4 regions of the Paenibacillus sp. FSL L8-0708 genome follow, and region 1 is predicted to be linked to each of the others. Evidence: riboswitches for the same ligand, from Rfam matches in the RefSeq annotation. Region 1 holds a riboswitch; each other region holds the start of a gene.
The links. Region 1 has a riboswitch for cyclic di-GMP ahead of NYE58_RS01975 (anti-repressor SinI family protein). Riboswitches for the same ligand answer to the same signal wherever they lie in the genome.
Positions count from the first base shown of each region.

Region 2: it holds a riboswitch for cyclic di-GMP, as region 1 does, so the genes downstream of both, NYE58_RS02915 (choice-of-anchor A family protein) here and NYE58_RS01975 (anti-repressor SinI family protein) in region 1, are expected to answer to the same signal.
Region 3: it holds a riboswitch for cyclic di-GMP, as region 1 does, so the genes downstream of both, NYE58_RS05230 (glycosyl hydrolase) here and NYE58_RS01975 (anti-repressor SinI family protein) in region 1, are expected to answer to the same signal.
Region 4: it holds a riboswitch for cyclic di-GMP, as region 1 does, so the genes downstream of both, NYE58_RS35070 (discoidin domain-containing protein) here and NYE58_RS01975 (anti-repressor SinI family protein) in region 1, are expected to answer to the same signal.

Region 1 covers NZ_JBBPBC010000001.1:442,613-447,892, reverse strand. Annotated here, with positions in the region: gene NYE58_RS01995 (hypothetical protein) at 1-1,039, shown strand, start outside; gene sipW (signal peptidase I SipW) at 1,041-1,631, shown strand; gene NYE58_RS01985 (TasA family protein) at 1,722-2,330, shown strand; gene NYE58_RS01980 (helix-turn-helix domain-containing protein) at 2,500-2,829, shown strand; gene NYE58_RS01975 (anti-repressor SinI family protein) at 2,937-3,092, opposite strand; cyclic di-GMP riboswitch class I at 3,120-3,204, opposite strand; gene NYE58_RS01970 (2-oxoglutarate dehydrogenase E1 component) at 3,675-5,280, shown strand, end outside.
Region 2 covers NZ_JBBPBC010000001.1:617,734-623,013, reverse strand. Annotated here, with positions in the region: gene NYE58_RS02915 (choice-of-anchor A family protein) at 103-2,436, opposite strand; cyclic di-GMP riboswitch class I at 2,545-2,635, opposite strand; gene NYE58_RS02910 (hypothetical protein) at 3,026-3,523, shown strand; gene NYE58_RS02905 (ASCH domain-containing protein) at 3,723-4,136, opposite strand; gene NYE58_RS02900 (DUF3221 domain-containing protein) at 4,488-4,832, shown strand.
Region 3 covers NZ_JBBPBC010000001.1:1,174,892-1,180,171, forward strand. Annotated here, with positions in the region: gene NYE58_RS05220 (UDP-glucose dehydrogenase family protein) at 1-1, shown strand, start outside; gene NYE58_RS05225 (sugar phosphate nucleotidyltransferase) at 741-2,114, shown strand; cyclic di-GMP riboswitch class I at 2,251-2,330, shown strand; gene NYE58_RS05230 (glycosyl hydrolase) at 2,343-3,893, shown strand; gene NYE58_RS05235 (glycosyl hydrolase) at 4,045-5,280, shown strand, end outside.
Region 4 covers NZ_JBBPBC010000001.1:7,490,648-7,495,927, reverse strand. Annotated here, with positions in the region: gene NYE58_RS35080 (EAL domain-containing protein) at 1-462, shown strand, start outside; gene NYE58_RS35075 (hypothetical protein) at 578-1,144, shown strand; cyclic di-GMP riboswitch class I at 1,302-1,388, shown strand; gene NYE58_RS35070 (discoidin domain-containing protein) at 1,646-2,170, shown strand; gene NYE58_RS35065 (NPCBM/NEW2 domain-containing protein) at 2,131-5,280, shown strand, end outside.

The DNA.
Region 1 (5,280 bases):
AGAGTTCAAAGAGCATGTTAATCGAGCGCTCACTTTAAAAGAATCACTACAGCCCTTTTCCTCATCAGCTAACTACTCGGACGTTTCGGGAATAGAAGGGATGTCGCTGGAAGAGCTTGATGTCGCTGCAGAAGAGATTTCTTCGCAAATAGCGGCGCTTCAATCCCAAATAGATAGCGTTAACGAGCAACTGGCGGCTAACAGCCAAATTTGGAATCAAATCCACAATGAGCTAAGTGCAGCAGCAGCCTTACTCTTCCAGATAGGAGGATATATGACTTCTCTAGATTCCAACTGTCTAGAAATCAAGGACGAGCAATTTTTCAGAGATTTACAAAGCAGCCTGAATCAAAGCGGTGTGATCTCGGAATCCTTGAATGCTTCCTTAAATGGAGTTATTAGTTACCTAACCTCCATACACGATGTCGGTCTTCCATTCGCTTCGGTAGTTACCAGTGATGTTTATGGACAACTTGAATTACGCGAAGGAGAGTTCCCACAGCCACTGCCATTCCTGATTACCTTCACTCAACCAGACGGCGTGATCTCTAGCGACCTCACCTCATCTTATGAAGCTCTAAATACCGAATTGACTAACCATAAAGAATCGGCAACCTCAGGTATCACTACCCTTCAAGATAAACTCCAATTGATCAGTCAGACTCGCGAGCAAAAACTAGAAGAGCTTGAAAAAGCTCGGCTAGAAGAAGAGCAAGTAAAGAAAGAAGAAGAAGCGAAAAAAGAAGAAGAACGTTTGGCTGAGGAGAAAAAGCAACAAGAAGCCGAGGATAAAGCGAAAGCTGAGGCAACCCCTCCAACATCAGGCGAAACTGCTCCGGAAGCCCCAAATAAAGAACAACCTGAAGCCCCAGCCACTGACCCGGTTAAGCCGGAAATTGACGAAGAGCTTACAATTCCAAAAGATGTCCCTCAGCAAGAGGCTCCACAAGAGACGCCAAAGGCGGAAGACAGTACGACTACCCCGCCGGTAGCAACCCAAGCTCCTTCGGACCCTCAACCTGAGAAAGGTGGAGAATAAGATGCGAATTAAAAAAATTATCAATAATACCCTATCGAGCTTAATGCTTGTGATCTTTATTCTGCTGGTGGCAGCCGTAGTGTTATCCAAGGCCTCCGGCGGTGAACCTGCTTTCTTCGGATATGAGATCAAAACCGTACTCTCAGGATCGATGGAACCAGGAATTCAGACAGGCTCAATTGTCGCATTAAAACCCGGAGGGGATATGAATCGTTTCAAACCAGGCGATGTCATCACCTTTAGGAATGAAGATAATCTGCTCATTACTCACCGGATTGTAGAAGCGACCGTCAATAACGCTACTGGTGAAGCTGTTTATCGCACTAAAGGCGATAACAACGACGCGCCCGACATGAACCCTACCAGTTCTGTGAATGTTGTAGCTCAGTATACCGGGGTCACTGTACCCTATGTCGGTTACGCTATGAATTTCGCAGTTTCCAAAGCTGGAAGTGTAGTCCTCATGATCGTGCCTGGCTTGATGCTTCTGCTCTATGCTCTGTATACCTCTTGGAAGGCTGTAGCTGCATTAGAAAAGAAAAATGCTGCCCTACTGCCAGCCTCACCGCCCCCAACAGAAACACAGCCCTAAGTTGATTGTCCACTTCCGCTTACGAACCGGAAGATACAATATATAAATTTTATAAAAAATTCAAACACAAATTTGAGGAGGAATTTTATTATGGGTATCAAGAAAACATTGGGTCTTGGCGTAGCATCTGCAGCACTGGGTTTATCATTAATCGGCGGAGGAACCTTCGCATACTTTAGCGACACTGCGCAAAGCACAGCTACATTCGCAGCGGGCACGCTCGATCTGAACTCCGACCCTTCTGTCATCGTTAATATTCCTAACCTGAAACCAGGTGATACGGTAACTAAATCCTTCAAATTGAAAAACGATGGTTCGCTCGATATCGGATCTATTATTCTGAATACATCGACTCAAATCACGGATGCTAAAGGAGATAACTACCTGGATTTAGCCGAGTTCATTAAAGTTAAATTCCTTAGAAATAATGATAAAGGAGTACCTATCGTCTCTCCTGAAAATGTAGTTTATGAGACTACACTTGCTGCTTTAAAAAGTCAGCATCCGGATCTCGTAAAAAATACAGGTTGGGATCAACTCTTTACCGAAGCATCCGGTATTAAAGCCGGTACCAACGACAGCTTCTCCGTCCAATTCGAATTTGTGGAAAATAACCAAGATCAAAATATTTTCCAAGGCGATAGCTTAACACTGACTTGGGATTTCGTAGCTAAACAAGGTGCGAAAAAAGACTACTAAGATCAATAAAGTAATTTAATAAAATACTCGAAGAGCAGCAGATCCTGAATCCGGCCACGGATAAGCAGATTGCTGCTCTTCTCTTTACAATAAACTTTGTCCGATTTATTGATATTTGCTATACTAATAACAAAAATTACGGAGGGGCGTCAGCATAGTGCCACAGAATATGGGCCAACGTATCCAGCAGCTCCGCCTAGACAAGGGTTTCTCCCTATCTGAGCTTGCGGACAGAGCAGATGTGGCTAAGTCGTATCTTAGCAACGTGGAGAGAAACATCCAATCCAATCCATCCATCCAGTTTATCGAAAAAATCGCTGACGCGCTTCAGGTATCCATTCATGCCCTGCTCTATGGAGAACCCAATGATGCAGAGGAATCACATTTAGATTCGGAATGGTTCCGATTGGTGCAGGAAGCTATGGACTCAGGCATTAGCAAACGCGAATTCAAAGAATTTCTGGACTATCAGAAATGGAAGCTCGATCAAAAGGATTAATACTTCCTACTAATCTGGTACGATCCTCTCTTCTACTAAATCATATCGAAAAAGGACACAGCGAAGAACCGCTGTGCCCTTTTTCGATATGTAACCCCTCTAATGTATTACTGCACGATCTGCACAGTTTTCTCATGAAAGAACTGGCGGATTTCATCTGCCTTAATGCCAGCCTTCTTAGCTGCTAATAATAAATGTACCCACTCTTGATCCAGATCAATAAACTGCTGTTCTCTGTTGCTACCCTGGTTGGACTTTTCCAAAAAATCTCCCCCTAAGATTTTACGTCCCCAGGCAATCCGGCTGTCATAGTATCTCTACCTTAGACCCGCGACTTTGTGCCCCTGCCTTTCGGCAAGTTTACCTTTTACTGGACCCTTTTCACGAAAGGATCTACTTAAAAAACTATAAAATTACTATCTGCAATAACATTATACAAAAAGAAAGCGGAAAAGTGTGTCGATTCCTGGTTACTTTCTATTTTAAAAACGAAAAATAAAAGATTTTTTTTCAAAGATCTTGTCCGATTATCACGATACTCGTCCGTTACATAAAATAAATTGTACTAGCAAAATAAATATTTACTGACCTAATAGTTAAAAATAAGGATAATAGAATCATTTTAATAGGCCTTTAGAATGGGTAATGAGAAGAAACACCCTTCTTTTCATTAGAACAAGCTAACCCATACCATTTTGCGAACGTATTGGACGAAAGAATGAATTGATTACAGTGGCCGAAAGTAGCACAATAAGATGAGAAATGAAACCGCAATCATCACAGCTCCAGTAAGCGTTGACACAAAATGTAACGTATGGAGTTCATCCGTTAAGGAGGATGTATTCATGGCAGCCAAAGAGCCCTATAACGAATCCATTTGGAGTAAGTATTACGGACCCAATTTAGGCTACATTCAAGAAAGATATGAACAGTTTGTGAAAGATCCCTCCACCGTAGAAAATAATTATCGCGAGCTTTTTACAAATTCGGGACCTCCTCCCCTAACTCCGGATAGCGAACCGGCTCCTCAGCCGCACATCTCGGGAGACACCGAATGGCTTAGAAAAGCAGTAAGAGCTTCCAAGCTAATCGCCAATATTCGTATATATGGCCATATGGCCGCTGAAATTGATCCGCTGGTACGCGATCAGAATCCCATGGCAAAATATCTTGAGCTTGAAACCTATGGGCTGACCCGCGAAGACCTGATCGCACTGCCTGCCACGCTTATATGGGAAAATGCGCCGAATGATGTGCATACCGGATGGGATGCCGTGCAACGTATGCGTCAGGCATACACCAAGACTATCGCCTATGAATTCGGGCATGTGCATGAAGAAAAAGAACTGCAATGGCTAAATAGACAGGCAGAATCCACCAGCTCACCAGCACCCCTAAATAATACAGAACGCAAAGAGCTCCTGAACCGCCTGATTCAGGTAGAGCAATTTGAAACCTTCCTCCACAAAACTTTTGTAGGTCAGAAGCGTTTCAGTCTTGAAGGCAATGATGCTCTTGTGCCGATGTTAGATGAAATCGTACGTGCTGCTGCACATGACGGTGCGGAGCATATTTTGATGGGCATGGCGCATCGCGGCCGCCTCAACGTTCTTGCACATATTTTGGGCAAACCTTATGATATCATATTTTCAGAGTTTCATCATTCTCCGAACAAGGAGCTTTTCCCTTCCGAAGGCTCCACAGGCATTAACTATGGTTGGACAGGTGATGTGAAATACCATCTCGGTGCAGACCGTGCTGTCCGTGAAGGAGAAACCGTACGCACAAGAATAACACTAGCGAATAACCCAAGTCACTTGGAATTCGTCAATCCTGTCGTGGAAGGTTTCACTCGTGCCGCACAAGAAGATCGGAGCACTGCAGGACTGCCGAAGATTGATACCAGTAAAGCTATGGCGGTGCTGATGCATGGCGATGCTGCTTTTCCAGGTGAAGGAATTGTTGCAGAAACGCTTAATATCGGCAAACTTCAAGGTTATCAAAATGGTGGGACGATCCATATCATTGTTAATAACCGAATTGGTTTTACGACTGAAAGTGAAGATTCCCGTTCTACGCATTATGCGAGTGACATCGCCAAAGGGTATGAAATCCCAATAGTCCATGTCAACGCTGATGACCCAGAGGCCTGCGTAGCAGCTGTACGTTTAGCTAGCGCATACCGCCATCAATTCAAAAAAGATTTCGTAATTGATCTCATCGGCTACCGCCGTCATGGTCACAACGAAATGGATGATCCTGAAACCACACAACCTATTGTCTACGGCAAGGTTCGCAATCATCCAACCGTCTACAAGGTTTATGCAGAGAGACTGAAAAACGAAAAGGTTCTTACCGCCGAAGACGTACAAAAGATGAATGCTGAAGCAGAAAGCGTATTGCAGCGTGCGTACGATACTATGAAGGAAGGCAATCATAAGAAAAAAGAAC
Region 2 (5,280 bases), 180 kb from region 1:
TACCATCTACTTAGAATGCACCAAACTATCGCAATCATGACATACAAATAGAGCCGCCATCGGAACACTCCCGAAAGCGACTCTATGTTGATCTACCCTTTATTATTTATTCTTTTTGGAGAACTTGGTTCTCATTAATAATCCGATAAGTGCAAAACCTAAACCTGCTACATAGTAAGGTGCAGGACTTGATTCACCCGTTTTTGGCAATTCCTTCACAGGTGGCTTTCCTAATGGGATCGTATCGTCCACTACGATGATTTCATCAGGTGTTGGTGTTGGCGTTGGTGTCACTGCCGGTACCGGACCTAATGGGATCTCATCATCATCAACAAGTACTTCTGTGCTATTCGACGGTGTTGGTACTGGCGCTGGTGTCGGCGAAGCTACAGGCCCAAGCGGCACAGGATCTTCTGCAAGAACTATAGTGCCAATTACGGATGATGGCGTTGGTGTCGGGAACACCGAAGTCTCTGGTGTCGACGTTGGTGTTGCTTCAGGCGTTACCGTCGGTGTTGGTGTTGCCTCAGGCGTTACCGTCGGCGTTGGTGTTGCCTCTGGTGTTACCGTCGGTGTCGGTGTTGCCTCAGGCGTTACCGTCGGCGTTGGTGTTGGTGTTGGCGTCACTGTCGGCGTTGGTGTTGGTGTCACTGTCGGCGTTGGTGTCGGCGTTGGTGTCACTGTCGGCGTTGGTGTCGGCGTTGGTGTCACTGTCGGCGTCGGCGTTGGTGTTGGTGTCGGCGTTGGTGTTGGCGTTGGTGTCGGTGTTGGCGTCACTGTCGGCGTTGGTGTCACTGTTGGCGTTGGTGTTGGTGTCACTGTCGGCGTTGGTGTTGGTGTCACTGTCGGCGTTGGTGTCGGTGTTGGCGTCACTGTCGGCGTTGGTGTCGGTGTTGGCGTCACTGTCGGCGTTGGCGTCGGTGTCACTGTCGGCGTCGGTGTTGGCGTCGGTGTTGGTGTCGGCGTTGGTGTCACTGTCGGCGTCGGCGTTGGTGTTGGTGTTGGCGTTGGTGTTGGTGTCACTGTCGGCGTCGGCGTTGGTGTCACTGTCGGCGTTGGCGTTGGTGTCACTGTCGGCGTTGGCGTTGGCGTTGGTGTCACTGTCGGCGTCGGCGTTGGTGTTGGCGTTGGTGTCACTGTCGGCGTTGGCGTTGGCGTCGGTGTCGGCGTTGGTGTTGGCGTTGGTGTCACTGTCGGCGTTGGCGTTGGCGTCGGTGTCGGCGTTGGCGTCGGCGTTGGTGTTGGTGTCGGTGTTGGCGTCACTGTCGGCGTTGGTGTTGGCGTCGGACATGGTGTTGGCGTCGGTGTCGGCGTTGGTGTCGCTGTCGGTGTTGGTGTTGGTGTCACTGTCGGTGTTGGTGTCGGCGTTGGTGTCACTGTCGGCGTCGGCGTTGGTGTCACTGTCGGCGTTGGCGTTGGTGTTGGCGTTGGTGTCACTGTCGGCGTTGGCGTTGGCGTCGGCGTTGGCGTCGGTGTCGGCGTTGGTGTCGGCGTTGGTGTCGGCGTTGGTGTCACTGTTGGCGTTGGTGTCGGTGTTGGCGTCACTGTCGGCGTTGGTGTCGGTGTTGGTCCAGGTTCATCACCATCGTATGGATAGTGGTGAAATTCACCACCACCAGTACCTTTGAGTGAAGCCGCCACTAAAGTACCGTTAATCTGACCATTAATAAAATCAACATGAGCATAGGGGGCAAGTATGCTTCCCATTACACCTATGCCTGCCATATCAAGATACGCAGCTTGGCTAAAGTTAAGCAAAATTTTCTTGCTGTTCAACACGTTATTAGGTAGAAATCCGAAGTTTTTCATTTTTACGTTAGAACCATCAATATTAATAATTGCAGTAGATCCTGAAGGAACATTTATTGTAATTCCGTAGGTATTAGAGACGTTATCTCCTGAAACATTAAAAACATTGACCGCAGGATCTGTACCTGTCAGGATAAGGTTGCCATATTGGTACACTGTTGTTCCATTCGCCGGCAATGCTGCAAGTTCTGCTGATTTGTCCTTCAAAGACTGACCTACTGCTGAAAAGTCAATCGTACTCCCCTGTCTTTTTGTACCACCCTTGAGGAGCGTTACATTCCCTGAAAAATCTCCCCCGTGCACGATATTCCCATAAACAGTACCTCCGTTGAAAGTAAGATTCCCTCCAACAACAAGTGTGTCAGTCAGGGAAACCTCTGCAGCGGTCAACCTATCTCCAACACTATAGTTGGTTAAGTTAACGTTACCTCCAGCAGCAAACCTTCCTTCCGTATCCGAAACTGTTGTTATATCCCCTAGAATAAACACGTTGTAGACCGCTGCAATTCCCAATGTAGAAGAACTACTAGCTCCAGCAACTCCAGCTCCCAATGAGGAAAGCCCACTACCTACCGTCAAAATCCCAGCTAATACAAGCGAGAGTAACGGTTTTATTCTTCTTTTCAAATGGCACACCTCCTAAAACTATGATTTATATTAATCAGAATAATTACCAGAAACTCTAAAGGACCTAACAACAAAAAAGACCGCCAAAAAGAAGTGAAATTCCCTTCTCATGGCAGTCGGACGGTCATTGTGCCTTTAAGACACTTTAGACTCCTGGACTTTGCGTCCCGCCCTTTCAGACGGTTTGCTATTATCATGACTATATATATGTATTACACTGCAAGTCCAGAACTGGTAGCTGAAGCATTCTATCCAATAACAGTCTATGACTTTTAATACTTTTGAATTAATAACAGTTTAGCGCCCGACACCCACAATTGTCAATCAATTCCTTTCGATAATTCCCCGCATTAGTACCACACAAAAAAAGCGCCTGAAGGCGCTTCGCATAAGGTTTTTCATTAAATTTTAAAGTAACTGTATATAGCCCAATATGGATATCCATAAGGGAATACTCAGAATTAAACCAAAAAACAATCCACGCTGGAGGCTGCCCTCTTTTTCCATCATAATTCTCCTTTATTTGCGTTCGATACATTAATTTTTATTATTACAATTTTTAATATAATTTATTCTTCGTTATTTAGTTGTGAATTTAATCACATTGGATAAGCTGTTTAGAAATACCATTGATTATTTTTGGAATATCGGGGTAGAATACGAATATACGTTCCTATTAGAGGTGATGAGATTCATGCATAGAGCAGAAAGCAGGGACAACATGCTGGTGAAATCTTATTTATTGCTTCCGATGATTTTATCAGCTTTCGAACGGGACTCCGCCATTTTATCTACACACTTACGAACACCCGCCCCTTATCTGGAGGTGCTTGGAACAGCTGCTGCAGTAGCTACAACAGATCTAAGGGATGTTCGTGCAGAAATGAGAAGACGGGGAATCAAGGTGTATGAGCAAAACAGACTTAATACTGGAATTGAAGCCAAGTATATATGTCGTGGCTATCATGAACGAATGCTGCTGTTGAATGACATTGTTGCGGCTCAAGCTGCCATCCATATGTGCAGATACCTAGGGCTGGATATTTCATCTTTTAAGAGTTACGAAGAACAGTACCAGATTAAGTAAAGCTGTATAGAAGCCGCTGCGCTCTCTCCCCCCAATCAATTAGTGAACAAAAAAATAGGCCTTACCATGGGAGTTGGCAAGACCTGAGAGAGATATACCACAAAACACTGGGGGGTGTTTGGTGTCTCTAATATATACCTCGAACCTGAAAAATAGCTGATAGGCACATAAAAATTACATTAAAAATATTGTTCGCCGTTCAGAAGTGATTAGAGTGCTCCCACAAGCTTAGCCGACCTTTAGCTGGAATTGGATGGCTTAATGGATGAACCCCTTCAAGCTTCCAGGCAAACCGTCCTTCACTATAGTCGCCAAAATCATATTCATTCCCATTGATCCATTCCCTTAAATCCACCTCTGGAGTAACCACATAACATCCCGCGAGCTGACCTGTAGCAATAATAGCTCCTGTCGGCAAATTATTCGCTGTATAGCCATGTTTCGCCAATACTGATTTGTACGGTTCCTGTTCACAAATCTTTTTGTCAATCCTCATTCCGGCATGGATGCCTAACTCGCCGCGGTAGGCTGTTCTCCATGAACGAGTTTCAAACTCTTTTTCACCAAGAGCAATTAAGGTCGCCCAAGGCTGCCGTATTGTTATACACCGCATGATATTTATCCCCTTTGTTTATGTTGGACGTTTTTCACGGATGCCACGGATCTCGATCTCGCGTTGTGTAATCTTGTTCACCTTGACCTGATAAATAATCCCAACCGTTTGGTCGATACTCATTTCCATCATTGATCGCCTCTAAAATAAGAACATTTATTTTTATTATATACAAACAAAAGTTCTTATGAAAATATCAATACTACAGACATTCACCTGTAACTCCCCAGAATCAATAAAGGTCGTCATAATGGAAAGGCTGCTGTTTATTCTTATATTGGTAATGTACTAAATGCTATGCCTGTGCAACCGATTTTAAACTAATGTCGTAACCACTGGAGGGGAAGGTCCATGATTCAAAAACCACGTACTACTATTAAATGGACTCTTATTTTTGTTTTTTTGTTATTCGTCACCGCCTGTAGTAAGAATAATGAAGTTTTGAAAGGAATTGTACACACAATAGATGTAGAAAATAAAAGAATTTTAGTAATTTCTGAATTAAAAGAAGAAGACTTGAACAAGGAATACAAGGAGATTCTCGAATCTAATGAGTACTCTCAAGCCATTTGGGTAAATAAAGTTGCACCTTCTAAATATAAAAAAGGCGATGAGATTAAAGTATTTTTTGAAGTAAGTGATGATTCATTCCCTGCACAAGTTACCGCCAAAAAGATCACCAAAATCAAGAATTGAGCAAAAAGAATAGAATCTACTATAAAGAAGCGGCGTCTCCAAAAGGGACGGCGCTTCTTTATAGTAGATTTAAAGAGAAATCAGAGTATATAATATGGAATATTATATACTCTCAACATCTCTGTTACGGGAATTTCCGAAGCAGAAATACCCTTCCGAATATTTACTATGAATAATCTATCCCGGACTAAACATTTACATAATCTGAATATAATAATTCCGGGACATTCTGTAAACGAAAAAAAGCTCACCAGCCGAAGCCAGTGGGCATAATCCCAAGCATTTGGGAGTTCACTCTTTGTTGGAATTACTGAAACCTTACGATGTAACAACTATAGGAGCTTATAACTTCAGGCAATGTACTATCTCCACAACAAGTAAGCTTTCAACAAGATGCAACAGACAACTATACTCATAATGGTTTCCCAATTAATTCTCCCTGTTCAAA
Region 3 (5,280 bases), 730 kb from region 1:
ATCTAAGTTATATTGATTGAACATGTGTTTTTTCTATTTAGGGATGAGCCGTGACTCCAGAGAATGTTTGGACTTCCAGCCGCTGTTGTCTGCAGATTTCCTGATTTTAACCGCTGATAGCGGTAGAAATCCGCAGACAAAGGCGGACGCTATCGCTCTTACAGTTCCAAAATTCCCCTCCGTCACTCCGTTCCCTTATCTTAAGTTTCTAAGCAATTTATAAAGTTAGGTACTCTGATTATATACCGCAGTAGCATTTGTAGTTGTCATTGTCTCTGTCTCTGTGGTGGCAACTAGTCTTGCTCTTGTAGTTGCAGTTGTTCTTGCAGTTGTTCTTGCAGTTGCAGCTGCCTCCCCCGGAGCAGAAGCAAATCTTTAGAAAAACGTGCTTGCTTCCGGCTGGTACAGCCCGGTACGCACGGATCAAGTATTAAGAAGAAGTTGGTTAGGTTAAGAACGGAAAGGGAATTTGGAATTGTAGAAACGGAGTGTTCGCCCGAAAGATTTCCGTAGGAAAGCTAGCTTCAAAAGCATATGCTATCCTCGGATTTCTACCGCGAGAAGCGGTTCAATCAGGAAATCTGAGGATAACAGCGATCGGAAGTCCAAAATCCCTTGGAGTGGTTTCTACCTAACAAATTTTTTTAGTGCATCCGCTCGAAATAAGGCTAAGTGGAAGCTGACGTTTTGATAACAATTCAAATATGCTCGATTTCCATAATTCAAGGAGGGTTCATTCTATGAAAATGGTACTTCTATCAGGCGGTTCAGGTAAACGGTTATGGCCGTTGTCCAACGACTCACGTTCAAAGCAATTTCTAAAGGTACTTGAAAGCCCTCAAGGTGAACCAGAATCCATGGTACAACGTGTCTGGAGACAGCTGGAGGAAGCAGGGATGGCAGAATCATCTTATCTGGCCACCGGCCGTGGCCAAGTAGAAATGATACAAAGCCAACTGGGAAGTCATGTGCCGATTATCGTTGAACCGGAGCGTCGGGATACTTTTCCGGCTATCGCCTTAACAGCTACCTATCTTTATTCAGTGGCAGGTGTTTCTCCAGCGGAGACGGTAGCAATATTGCCTGTTGACCCTTATGTAGAAGCATCTTTTTTCGATACCATAGCTATGCTTGAGGGGACCATGCTGGAAAGTGGAGCAAATCTGGCTCTAATGGGTGTTGTTCCTGAACATGCCTCAGAGAAATACGGATATATTATTCCTACCACCGAAGAGGCGGGGGAAAATGGTTTTATGAAGGTGAGTCACTTTCAAGAGAAACCTGACCGCATACAAGCAGAACAGCTCATCGAGCAAAATGCCTTGTGGAATTGCGGAGTGTTTGCCTTCCGCTTAGGGTACTTGTTAGATATTTTGCAGCGTAAAGGGTTGCCTTTAGGATATGAAGAATTGCAGAAGCAGTATAAGCTATTGTCTTCCATCAGTTTTGATTATGAAGTGGTGGAGAAAGAAGAACATATTGTGGTGCAGCCGTATGATGGATTCTGGAAGGATCTTGGAACGTGGAATACGCTGACAGAGGAAATGAGCAGCAAGCATGTAGGAAAAGGTTTTGTGACGGCGGATTCTGAGGGGACTTGCTTGATTAATGAGCTGGACATTCCGATTACGGTAATTGGTGCGAAGGATCTGATCATTGCGGCTAGCCCGGATGGGATTCTAGTTACCCATAAAGCTGAGAGCCCACGGATTAAAGAAGTGCTGAAGACCTTTGAACAAAGACCGATGTACGAGGAACGCCGTTGGGGTCATTACAAAGTTATTGATTATGTGAAATATGATGAAGGCAATGAAGTGCTGACCAAACGGATTTTTATATCCGAGGGGAATAATATCAGCTATCAATTACATCGCAAGCGTAGTGAAATTTGGACAATCGTCAGCGGCGAAGCAAGTATTGTGCTGAATGAGAAAAAACATAATGTGAAGGCTGGGGACGTGGTACGTATACCGGAAGGAACGAAGCACGCGATCCTTGCTTTGACGGATGTTGAGTTTATAGAGGTACAGACGGGGTCTGAATTAGTAGAAGAAGATAACATACGTATTACTTTAGACTGGAATGATATAGAACTACAACAATTCATTTCATAGGTCTAACCTATCTATTTAACCAATTCAAAATTTCTTGAAACAGGTAAATTGACTCAATTATCAAAAAAAGTCATAAAAACACTTAATATATCATTAATTGTCGTCGATACTTACGGTAAGAGAGATTATTTCTCTTAAATTGAAAAGGCAAACCTATCGAAAGGTAGGGACGCAAAGCTATAGGGCCTTCGAAAGAGTGGCAGCCTGGCTACCGAAAGGGAGATTATTTTGAAAGCTTACCGTACGTATCGATTGTTTGGTGCATTTCTGTCACTCGTCCTGTTTCTGACTGCACTTCCGCTTGCTGTTGGAATTTCGCCGTCTGTTGTCATAGCTGCTTCAAATTCTGGAACGCCAGTTACCCCAGGTGCCTCACCTGAAGCCGTAAAGCTGCTTAACTATTTTTACTCGATCTCAGGAAAAGGTATTATTGCCGGTCAACATGACTATTTAGAAAGTCCAGATGAAATTAACAATATGCTGAAGGGAACCAGCGGACAATATGCGGCTCTTCACGGTTATGAAATGGGTGCGATCAGTGGCCAGTCCGAAGCAACGATGGCTTGGCAACGTCAAAGTGTGGTGAACAGCGCCATCAACTGGAATAAAGCGGGCGGGATCGTAGCTATGACTTTTCATGCTAACCTGCCGGGCACCTCTTATGACTGGGATAATGTGAAAAAAACACTTAGCCAGAGTGAGTTCGATAGTTACGTTACACCGGGTACCAAGCAATATAACAATCTGATCGCTGAGCTTGATAAGGTGGCCGTCTCTTTAAAAAGCTTGCGCGATGCCAACGTTCCGGTGCTTTGGAGACCCTATCATGAAATGAACGGGAACTGGTTCTGGTGGGGGAAGAAAAATAACTTTTCTAAACTATGGAATATTATGTATGACCGTTTTGTTAACGTTCATAAATTAAATAATTTGTTATGGGTATGGAGTCCGAATGCTCCCAATGTTTGGTCAGATCCTTATGCGCTAACTTATCCAGGTGCTGATAAAGTAGATATTCTGGCAGCAGATATATACGAAAATGATTACCAGCAAAAATACTATGACAGCTTATTGAGTCTAGCCGCAGGCAAACCGATTGCGATCGGGGAAAATGGTGAAATGCCTAATCTGGAGAAGCTTCAGCAATCGCAAAATAAATGGACGTATATGATGAGCTGGGGAAAAATGCTTTACGAGAATAACAGTGCAGACACAATCAAAACATTTATGAATAGCAACTATACCCTGACCAGAGATAAATTAAATACTGGTCTGGCACCGACACCTAGCGCCGCACCAGCGCCGGCACCTTCCGAAGAAGAGGGGGAGGCAGCAATTCCTCTCGCGAAGGGGCTTGCAGGAGAGTATTACAACAACATGCAGTTGTCGGGAGCAGCAGCTCTTAACAGAACTGATGCAATAATCGATTTCAATTGGCGGCAAGGCTCGCCGGATGCCGCCCTCGGGATTGATCGGTTCTCCATACGTTGGAGCGGTAAAATCAAGCCATTATATAATGAGCAATATACATTTTACACTACCTCAGATGATGGTATCCGTGTCTGGGTGAATGGGGAATCCGTGATTGATAGTTGGACTAAGCAAAGTGGTACTGAGCGTAAGGGCACTATAACGCTGAAGGCTGGCCAGCTATATGATATCAAGGTGGAGTATTACGAGAATGAAGGCGATGCGAGAGTCCGCTTGATGTGGGAAAGTGCTAGTCAAGCTAAAGAGACAGTTCCAGCAAGTGCACTTTTTCTTCCGGATGTCTCCTGATTGATGAAAATTAAAGGTCGATCCTTAGTGGCTCTGCGTTATTGCAGAGCTACTAAGCTATAGTCCTCATTAGGTCAGAAGACGATTGTCCGATAACAGGTATGTTTTTAACACCTGTGGAGGCAGTACAGCTACCGAAAGGAGGATTTATTTGCGTAAATATTATAAGAAAAACAGATTGTTGTTTACTATGTTACCGGTGTTTATTATTTTTTCCTTGCTGCCTTGGGGAGAGGTTAAAAGTCTTCCGAAGGCTATGAGTGTTTCTTCCTCTCTACCTCCGGCTATACCAAGCAATCCTTCGGCTTCTGAAGAAGCCAAGCAACTGCTGAGTAATTTGGTAAATCTACGTGGCAAAGGGATCTTGTCCGGCCAGCATGATTATCTAGAAAGTCCAGATGAACTGGTTCATAAGCTGAAGAATACTTCGGGACAAAATGCTGTTCTACATGGTTATGAATTAGGGGCGATTAATAATCAATCCGAAGAGACGATCGCAGAACAGCGGCAAGCTGTTATAGACAGTGCAATTGAATGGCATCAAGAGGGTGGCATTGTAGCCATGACCTTCCATCAGAGTTTACCGGGAACCTCTCCAGAGTGGTCCAATGTAAACAGAAGTCTCAGTCAAGAGAAATTTAATGCTTATGTTACACCTGGGACAGCTCAGTATAAGAAGCTAATCTCAGATCTAGACGAGGTTGCTGGATATTTGGGTCAGCTGCGTGATGCCGGAGTTCCGGTCTTATGGCGACCTTACCATGAAATGAATGGTGGTTGGTTTTGGTGGGGGAAAAAGGACAATTTTTCAGAGCTGTGGAGTATTGTCTATGATCGTTTTGTAAACACACACAAGCTAAATAATCTACTGTGGGTGTGGAATCCGAATGCGCCGAATGAATGGTCAGATCCATATGCTGCATATTATCCCGGTGGGGATAAACTCGATGTTCTGGCTGCGGATATCTACAATAACGATTATAAACAGTCCTACTATGAGGATCTGCTCGCATTGGCCGAGGGTAAACCTATCGGAATCGGGGAGAGTGGGCAACTGCCGAACCCGGATGTATTAACTGAGAAACAAAATAAATGGGTCTATATGATGACCTGGGGAAAATTACTGACAGAAAATAATACGCTACAGTCAATTAAAAGCTTTATGAAAGACTCGTTTATAGTATCAAGAGAGGACTATGTTCTCACAACAGGAGGTCCTTCGATAGCACCCGTAACTCCGATAACCCTAACGGGTTTAACTGGAGAATACTATAACAATACTGATTTAGAGGGAGAAGCGGTACTTATCCGCAATGACCGTAAGATTGATTTTAATTGGCATGGCGGGTCTCCTGCCTCAGAGATAAATGAAGATCACTTTTCTGTA
Region 4 (5,280 bases), 7.0 Mb from region 1:
TTTATCCCAACGTCGATCTACGCTCCAGAGTTCTGCTTAAGATCAACCGTTGAACTGGCCAATCAATTAGGCGTCGATCCTTCTCTTTTTGTCTTTGAAGTTATTGAGACGGAGAAAGTGGATGATCTCGCTCATTTGAAAGCTATTTTGACATATTACAAGGATCGGGGATTTGAATACGCTTTAGATGATGTTGGTGAGGGCTTCAGCACGATCGAGATGTTATTGGAGCTTAAACCCCATTACATGAAGCTGGATATGAAATATGTTCAGGGTGTGTCCAGCGATCTGAACAAACAGAAAATAGCAAAGCAATTTTTAGAAAAAGCTTTAGAAATCCAATCCGTTCCTTTAGCAGAAGGTGTGGAGTTTAGAGAGGACTTTGAATGGCTTAAGCAGAGTGGTTATCAGTTGTTTCAGGGCTATTTATTTGGAAAGCCTGATCCTATTCCCAAACAGTAATCCTAATGAGTATATATCCGTCCAGAGGATGAGATGAATTTCAGGTCAGAGTCTGAGTACAGCCAACCCCCGGGGTTGTATAATTTAGGTAATTGAAAAGGGGGACGGGATGGATATGAAATGGCATCAATTTGTAACGCGCTGGGCAGATTCTAGGGGCTTTGATGGACGAGAGATTGATTATCAATGGCCTTCTCCCTCATTTCCGGTCATCAGTATTCGCAGTAATCTAGGGCGATACTCAGGTCAAGCGTATGGTCGTGGAGGTAAACCCCGTGTGAAGACAGCCGTTGGATTAATCGCTATTGGAGATGTAGCTGTCGGCTTGATTTCCATAGGTGCGATAAGCGTGGGCGTATTATCCTTAGGAGCAATATCACTGGGAATGTGGTTAGCGATCGGAGCAATAGCACTTAGCTGGCTTGGCTTCGCAGTGGGAGCGATTGCGATTGCAGGCGTGGCTGTAGGAGCGATCGCAATCGCGGAAAAAGCGTTAGGGGCCATCGCCATAGGGGATACGGCGTTTGGTGCGATAGCGATAGGCAGGATCGCTGGGGGTGCCATAGCTATCGGACAATGGGCATATGGTGTAATCGCAGTTGGCGAACATGGTTTCGGATTAATTCCCATCACGGGCGATGTGTGGAATTGGTTCCGGCGGTTGTTTGGATCGGGGAGTTAAGTAGACCTACAGTCCTAAAGGATGCCCTTCTCTTCCGGGATGGTCGATAAATAATATCTATCACATAAGAAAAACTAATTGCAATTACCTATATTCATTTCATACCAATTAATCATGCGATCCGATCTAGGCTTATGTTACTCTTTGAATGTATTCGAAACTTCATAGGCAAACCTATGGAAATGTAGGGACGCAAAGCTAAAGGGACTAAGGTTATCATAACTATTGTCAGCCAGCTGCCAAAGAGTGTGTAACGCTTTTTGTTAAAATATAAGAAAGTATAAGTTATACACCTATACTTAATATCTTATATTTCTCGCTTAAACGCTTGCCGTCCTTATAGGACGCTGAAGGCGTTTATGCTTGTTAAGGTTTAATAAAAATTAAGTCTTAATTTTTAGGCGACTTTATACGCAATCAAGCTACTCTTTTGGGGTAGTTTTTTTTGTGCCCATTTTTGGGCACTGGAGAGATTCATATGACATCTGGGGGTAAGAAGAGATGAAGAAAATGATTGCGATCGCTACATCGGCGGCCATGTTGGCCAGTTTTTCGAGTGAGGCAGGTTATGCTTTAGCAAGTGAGGCAAGCAAGGTAAATGTAACAAAAACAGTGGCGCAAAGTAAGGTTAACTTATTAAGCAACGCTTCGGTTATTCCGTTTGAGCTGTACGGCAAGGATGCTCTAAATGCCTATAATGAGGTTTTTAGAATGAATCCAGCAAATATTAAATCCATCACAAATAACGGTGGCAACTACTCAGGCTCGCCTATAGCTAAGGCTATGGATGGGGATATGAGCACGCATTGGGAGACTGGCAAACCGAATAGTTCAACGTTTACGAATGAGGTTGTGTTTGTTTTCAATGAGTCCACTGAATTAAATAGAATGGTATACGCGGCTAGGCAATCCGGTGCGAAAGGTAAAGGTTTTGCTCAAGAATTTGAGATCTATGGTTCCACTACCGATGGGGTGATTTTACGCTCGTGTCTTCTGGAGAATATACAGGCTCAACCGGTGATGTAGTGGAGATTCAGTTCGCACCTACGGCTTTTAAGAGACTTAAATTTGTCTTCAAAAAAGCGAACCAAGATTGGGCGAGTGCGGCTGAGTTTTCTTTTTATAAAGAGGATAGTGTCTCTGCTAAAATGAAAAATTTGTTTACAGATGATACCTTGAGCCAAGTTAGTACTGCCTTTGATACGGCAGAGAAATTAACAGCTTTAGAGAATGAAGTGCAGGCACATCCACTGTATGCGCAGTTTAAAGAAGAGATAGAGAATGCAAAGATCCTTTTGAAGAACCATCAGGTAGAGGCAACGACAGCCAAGGTTTCGAAGCTAAAAGGGTATGGAACAACCTATGAAAATGCCTATAGCCAAGCTTATAGAATGCCGAATGCAAACGTATCAAAAGTAACGGTGAACGGTGGAAGCTACTCAGGTACGAAGCCTGAATATATGCTGGATGACCAGCCCACTACGCATTGGGAAACGAACAAAAACAATGATGCAAGCTTCACGAATGAAGTCGTGTTTGAACTAGCGCAAGCGGAAGTGCTGGACAGAGTGGCTTTTTTGGCTAGAGATAACCGCAAAGGATTTCCAGAGGCTTTTGAAATCTATGCATCAGAGACGAGTAAAGGAGAGACCTTCCAACTTGTATCTAGCGGAACCGCGATTAGTACCAATGACTTTCTGGAATTTAAATTCGAACCGACGAAGTTTAAAAGATTAAAATTTAAGTTCACAAAAGCTAATATCAACAGACCTTTTGCGGCTGAATTTAGATTTTATACAGAAGATAAAGTAAGCGAAGCTGTAAATGGCATTTTCACAGATGGAACGATGAGTGCGGTTGTGCCTGCTTATAATAGCGTCGAAGCAATCAACGAATTAGAAGAAGCGGCAAAAGTACATCCGCTCTATCCAATCCTGAAAGATTCTTTGGATTTAGCTAAGAAGCTAGTGAATGGTGAAGTTCAAACCGAAGGTACCATCATTGAGGCGGAACAACGTGGAGATATGAAAAAGCATACGCAGGAAAACCTGAGAATTGGTTTTGGTACGAACAACCAGCCTACAGGTCTCGTTGCAATGCCTGGAGATACGATCAACGTTTATGTGGACGCAGCTTCTAACGATAAGCTACCTTCTTTAGTCTTTTCTCAACAAGAGGCCGCTTGGAATGTTTGGGCTAGAGGTGTGCAATTGCGTCCAGGTAAGAACATTATAACCGTTCCTGAATTTGCTACGAATAGTTATTATGCACATGAAGTGACTAAGGGCGGTACAGTGTATATCGTCAATCCATATACAGCTGAGGAACAAGGGAAAGCGCCATTGATTCGCTTCGAAGGTTTAGAAAAGATTCCTTTTATGACCAAGACCACGGATCCAGAACAATTCAAAACCTTCTTAATCACATACAAACAAAGACTGGACGAAGATAAAGCGGCTCATCCAAATGTTCAAGATCGTAAACTCATAGATGTGGTAGAAATGGCCAGCGATCATGTTATATTCACAGGAACGGCGACGGAGGCGTACAACAAATATATTACGCAAGGAAATAACCCGCTGGACACCGTAACTGGGTATGACACCTGGATGAAGAGCATTTTTGCCTTCTATGGCTTGGATGGCAGTAGCGAGATTCATGATGCCAAGCTAATTCGTGAGAATATTCGCTTGATGCAGCCTTATGGTGCGATGTATGCAGCGGGAGATCATACAGGGATCCAACTTGGAACAGTAGGAACCATGTTAGGTGATTTTAATAAAGCCTATCCGGGCTGGGGACTGAATCACGAAATTGGGCATCGCTTGGCTATGGGTGAACGGGAATATGGCGAAGTAACTAATAATATGGTGTCTATGTTTATGTCTGTCGCAGCGAATTCGATAGATAATCGTATACCGTATGAATCAGATATCTATAAATATGTCCTCGAAGAAAATAAAGTGGTTATGAATCAGCAGGGCTTATTTGCACAACTCGGAGCCTATTGGCAGCTGGAGCTGGCACATCCGGGATACTGGACAGAGCTGACCAAGCTATATCGGGAGCGGAAGGTCACCCTTACCAACGGTGACAATTCCAAGCAGCAGTATTTGGTGGAGTTCTCCTCCGAAGTACTGGGATTAGATTTAAGCAGCTATTTTGCCAGACATGGCTTCACTGTGAATCCTGAGACAAAAGCGAAAGTAGCCAAGTATCCGGCACCGCAAAAGTTATGGTATTTAAATAACTCGGTGATTAATTATGAGGGAACTGGAATGGCGGATAAAAATCTGGCCATTAAGGTTAATATCACACCTAACACCACGGATAGAACGAACACGTTAAGTTTCAGTATAGATAAAGAGCTTAAGCAAGACTTTTTAGGATATGAAGTGTATAGAAATGATGTGTTAGTTGGTTTTACAGGAACTGAGCAATTTGTGGATCAGAATGTAGATGCGAGTATCAACTATACGTACAAGATCGTCGGTTATGATAAAAAGCTGAACCCACTGAAGCCCGTACAGGTTAAAGCCTTTAAGCCAGCCTTGTCTGTTGAAGATCAGCTCACTTTAAAGCTTAATCAAACCTTTGATCCGATGAGCTATGTAAAAGCGGCTAACTATCTAGGAAACGATGTTACTGCAGATGTCTCTCTGAAAGCCAATAACGTTGATGTAACGCAAAAAGGCAACTACGAAATTGTATATGAAGTGAAAAGCGAAGGGGTTACGGAAACGAAAACCACACAGGTTACGGTAACGAGCGACTACGCCTATATTTCCGATCTCAATGCCAAGTCAGTCGTTGTAGGCTGGGGTGAATTAATGAAAGATAAAGCCGTTTCCGGAGGAATCATAACCCTTGTTCGCCAAGGGTTGGCTGCGACGTACGCGAAAGGGATTGGTGTTCATGCCAACTCTGAGGTAGTTTACGATATTGAAGGTAAGGGTTACGACTTCTTTGAAAGCTACATTGGGATTGATCAAGCCATGAAAGGGAAACCTTCCTCGGCTACTTTTGCAGTGTATGTGGATGGAGAACAGAAATTTGAGAGTGATGTTTTCCGGGCAGGAACAGAACATCAATTTGTGAAAATCCCTGTGACTGGCGCAAGAGAGGTGAAGCTGGTT